DNA from 2 places in the Streptomyces sp. NPDC039480 genome. Region 2 is predicted to be linked to the other one. Evidence: riboswitches for the same ligand, from Rfam matches in the RefSeq annotation. Region 2 holds a riboswitch; the other holds the start of a gene.
The links. A riboswitch is a leader RNA that binds a small molecule or an ion and turns the genes downstream of it on or off. The one in region 2 is predicted to bind cobalamin.
Positions count from the first base shown of each region.

Region 1: another riboswitch for cobalamin. It lies ahead of ACZ56E_RS24330 (ABC transporter substrate-binding protein); the one in region 2 lies ahead of metE (5-methyltetrahydropteroyltriglutamate--homocysteine S-methyltransferase).

Region 1 covers NZ_JBVITX010000008.1:32,132-34,508, forward strand. The annotation lists gene ACZ56E_RS24320 (amino acid permease) at 1-483, shown strand, start outside; gene ACZ56E_RS24325 (M67 family metallopeptidase) at 601-1,023, shown strand; cobalamin riboswitch at 1,027-1,158, shown strand; gene ACZ56E_RS24330 (ABC transporter substrate-binding protein) at 1,203-2,165, shown strand; gene ACZ56E_RS24335 (FecCD family ABC transporter permease) at 2,189-2,377, shown strand, end outside.
Region 2 covers NZ_JBVITX010000001.1:981,612-983,988, forward strand. The annotation lists gene metE (5-methyltetrahydropteroyltriglutamate--homocysteine S-methyltransferase) at 1-1,110, opposite strand, end outside; cobalamin riboswitch at 1,277-1,497, opposite strand; gene ACZ56E_RS03640 (hypothetical protein) at 1,599-2,377, opposite strand, start outside.

The DNA of each region.
Region 1 (2,377 bases), on a different contig from region 2:
TTCTTCACCAAGCTCACGAAGAACGGCCTGCCGCTGATCGGCACCACGGCCTCCGCCGCGTTCATGCTGGTCGGCGTCTGGATCAACTACCAGTGGCCGGGCGAGGCGTTCAACTACGTCGTCTCCTTCGCGACCATCTCCGGCATGTGGGCCTGGATCATGATCCTGGCCTGCCAGATCCGCTACCGCCGCAAGGCCGACCGCGGCGAGCTGCCGCAGTCCACCTTCCGGGCCCCGGGCGCCCCGTACACCAGCTGGTTCGCCCTCCTCTTCATCGGCATGGTCATCGTGATGATGGGCGTCGACAAGGACGCGCGGATCTCGCTGTACGCCGCTCCGGTCTGGGCCGCGATCCTCGGCGTCTCCTACCTGGTGCTCAAGAGCCGCAACCCGCAGGCCGCGGCGTTCAACAAGCGGAAGATCGGCCTCTCCGAGGACGCCTCCGCGGGTGCCTCCGACGGCGACCGCCTCTCCAAGGACTGACCGCCTCTCCAAGGCCGACCGCCAGGACTGACCGGCTCCCCAAGGCCGCTGTCCAGCATTCGGGCCCTCGCGTACCACACTCCGGTACGCGAGGGCCCCTCTGCTTATCCTGGCGCCATGCTGACCATCACCCAGGCCCTCCACGACCAGATCGTCGCGCACGCGCGCCAGGACCACCCCGACGAGGCGTGCGGCATGGTCGCGGGCCCGGCGGGCACCGGCCGCCCCGAGCGGTTCATCCCGATGCTCAACGCCGCGCGCTCGCCCACGTTCTACGAGTTCGACTCGGGCGACCTGCTCAAGCTCTACCGCGATCTCGACGACCGCGACGAGGAGCCGGTGATCATCTACCACTCGCACACGGCGACCGAGGCCTACCCCTCGCGCACCGACATCACGTACGCCAACGAGCCCGGCGCCCACTACGTCCTGGTCTCCACGGCGGACACCGACGACGCCGGCCCCTTCCAGTTCCGCTCGTACCGGATCGTCGACGGCGAGGTCACCGAGGAAGAGGTAAAGGTCGTACAGGCATACTGAGCTTTACTCATGAGGGCGGCAGGACCCAGGAAGCCGGTGCGAATCCGGCACGGTCCCGCCACTGTGACCCCGCCCCACCGGCACACGCCGGCCGGAGCGGGGGAGTCAGGAACTGACCTGCCGCCTTCCTCCACACGACGCAGGGGACGCGGAAATCCCCTGGAGGAGGCAGTTCAGCCATGTCCCGACCGATACGTGCCCTGGCCGCCGCGGCCCTGCTCGTCCCGCTCGCCGCGTGCTCCTCGTCCGGCTCCGGCGGTGACAGCAAGCCCGCGGCCAAGGCCGCCGGATTCCCGTACACCGTCACCAACTGCGGTGTGAAGACGACGTACGACGCACCACCGAAGCGCGCCGTCACCATGAACCAGCACACCACCGAAGTGATGCTGGAACTCGGCCTGAAGGACCACATCGCCGGCACCGCCTACCTCGACGACAAGGTCCTCCCGAAGTATGAGAAGGCCTACAAGTCGCTCCCGGTGCTCGCCAAGGAGTACCCCTCCTACGAGAAGCTGCTCTCCGCCAACCCCGACTTCGTCTACGGCGGCTACGCCAGCGCCTTCCTCGCCGGCGACGGCCGCAGCCGCTCGGCACTCGCCAAGTCCGGCATCGAGAGCCGCCTCAACGTCGAGGGCTGCGCCAAGAAGCCCGTCTCCATGGACGACGTCTACCGCGAGGTCCGCGAGGTCGGCGCCACCTTCGGGGTGCGGGCCCGCGCCGACCGCTGGGTGAAGGGCGCCCAGCGCGAACTGGCCGCCACCGCCGACAAGTCCAAGGACAAGAAGCCGCTCTCCGTCTTCGTCTACGACAGCGGCGACAAGACGGCGTTCACCGCGGGCGGCCAGGGCATCGGCAACGACATCATCGAGCGGGCGGGCGGCCGCAACATCTTCGCCCACGTCGACAAGTCCTTCAGCGACGCCTCCTGGGAATCGGTCGTCGAGCGCAGGCCCGAGGCCATCCTGATCCTCGACTACGGCGCCACGACGGTCGCCCAGAAGAAGAAGCGCCTCCTGGAGGACCCGGTCCTCAAGGACGTCCCAGCCGTCAAGAACAAGCGCTTCGCGGTCCTGCGCCTCTCGGACGTGGTCACGGGCGTACGAGCACCCGAGGCGGTGAGGAAGCTGGCGGCACAGCTGTGAAGCGCCTGCGCTACGCCACGGTCATGACGACCCTCTGCGCGGCCCTCGCGGTGGCGCTCGTGGCCGGTCTCGCCCTCGGCTCCGTCCGCATCCCCACCGCCGACGTCCTGGACATCCTCACGGGCCGCGCGGAACCCTCCCCGTTTCGCACCATCGTGCTGGACGTCCGCATGCCCAGAGTCCTGCTCGGAGCGACCGTGGGCGCCGGGCTC
Region 2 (2,377 bases):
GGTCACGATCTCGGAGGTCTTCTGGCGGGCGAAGGCCAGCCAGCGCAGGATCTGCGGCTCGATGTCACGTTCGAGGGCCGTGTCGATGGGGACGTGGAGGAGGGAGCAGGAGGCGGCCACGTCGACCCGGTCGGCGAGTCCGAGGAGGGTGCCGAGCGTGGCGAGGGACTGCTCCAGGTCGTTGACCCAGATGTTGCGGCCGTTGACGACACCGGCGACGAGCCGCTTGCCGGGCAGGCCGCCCACGGCGGCGAGCGCGTCGAGGTTGGCGGCGGCCGCCCCGGTGAAGTCGAGGGCGAGGCCGTCGACCGGGGCCTTGGCGAGCACCGGCAGGGCGGCGCCGAGCCGGTCGAAGTAGGAGGCGACGAGCAGCTTGGGGCGGTCGGTGAGGGCGCCCAGGTCGCGGTAGGCGCGCTCGGCCGCGTTCAGTTCGGCCGGCGTGCGGTCCTGGACGAGGGCGGGCTCGTCGAGCTGCACCCACTCGGCGCCCGCCGCGCGCAGGTCCGCGAGGACCTCGGCGTACACCGGCAGGAGACGGTCGAGGAGGGTCAGCGGGTCGAAGTCGGGGGCCACCCCGGGCGCGGGCTTGGCCAGCAGCAGGTAGGTGACCGGGCCGACGAGGACGGGCCGGGCCGAGAGGCCGAGGGCCCGGGCCTCCTTGAACTCGGTGACCTGCTTGGTCGAATCGGCGCTGAAGACCGTCCCCGGGCCCAACTCGGGCACCAGATAGTGGTAGTTCGTGTCGAACCACTTGGTCATCTCCAGCGGCGCCACGTCCTGAGTGCCGCGCGCCATCGCGAAGTAGCCGTCGAGCGTGTTCGTCTCGACCGCGCTGCGGTGCCGTTCGGGGACGGCGCCGACCATGACGGTGGTGTCCAGGACGTGGTCGTAGTACGAGAAGTCGCCGGTCGGGACTTCGCCGATGCCGGCGTCGGCGAGTTCCTGCCAGTTCGCGCGGCGGAGGTCGGCGGCGGCGGTACGGAGGGCGTCGGCGGTGACGCGGCCCTTCCAGTAGCCCTCGATCGCCTTCTTCAGTTCGCGGTTGCCGCCCTGGCGGGGGTAGCCGTACACGGTGGCCCGTGCTGCCGCGGCTGCGGGCTTGGTGGTCACGGAGATCTCCTTCGCGAGATGAATCCCTGAGATCCCGGGGACGGGACGAGAGCGCGAAGGGGCGACCGACCGGACGGGGGAGGGATCGCGCGGGTGGCGCGGCCGTCCGTCCGATGTGTGCGCCGACCCGCCCTCGAGGTCACCGGGATATCCGCGCCCGAAAGGGTTCGCGCGCGGACAGCGGGCAGGTCTTCGGACTCGCGGGCACATCCTCCTGGGGGAGGACGCCTACTGGCCGTCGCTTCCCAGGACCGGTCTCCGGTCCCAGTGCGTGTGACGGCGGTCGTTCCCGCTCACCGCTGCGGGGCAGTCCCGGATTTCCACCGGGTTCCCTCTTGCGACGCTCCCGCCTGGCGGACGGGGCGAACCAGCTGCACTGATCACTTTACGACGCCGTCCCCCGGTGGTCCGGATCACGGCAGGATCCGAAAAGTGAGGTGCGACACGCGGGGCCACACACGAGCCACCCGCGACGCCACGCCGGTTGGCTATCCCCGGCACTCCCGCTCCCGGTGACCGGTCCCGCTGAGCAGGTCGACGCGTTGACCCGGCCCCTCCTTGAGGACGTAGAGGGTGCCGTCCTCGGGCGTCCAGTAGCGGGGCACCAGGAAGACGCGGTCTCCGGAGACGTGGAACAGCCGCAGCCCGCCGTACTCGTACGCGTACTGGCTGCCCTTGTCGGTGACGCGACGGAAGCAGCTGCCGCCGCCGCGGATCATCAGATCCTTCTCGCTGAAGACGGCGACAGCCGGGAAGTCGCTGCGCAGGGTCCGTTCGGTCAGCTCCGCCCGGCCGCGGCCCGCGATCGCCGCGTACGTCGACACGGCCCAGAACAGCGACAGGACGCAGATGAAGAGGGTGAGCCCCCAGAGCCGCAGGTCCCGGCGGTCACGCGTCCGGGCGTACGCGTTGAGCGCGAAGCCGCCGATCGCGGCGAGCGGCAGCAGCAGGTCGAACAGCCAGGGGTTGAGCGGATACAGCGGTACGAGGGCGAGGGGCACCGCCCACGCGAACCGCAGCACGCGCACGGCGCGGGCGAGCCGTTCCGGTGCGCCCGCCGCCCAGCGGAGCACTCCGAGCGTGCCGAGCGCGATGCCTGCCGCGAACCAGGCCGGGAGGTAGAGGGCGCCGACGCTGCGCAGCAGGTAGTCGCTGGTCGAGAAGTGGAAGACGGTGTCGCGCAGCCCGAGCGCCTTGGTCTCGGCGTCGGTGCTCGCCCAGCCGAAGTAGAAGAGGACGGCGGTCAGCAGGGTGACGAGGGAGCCGA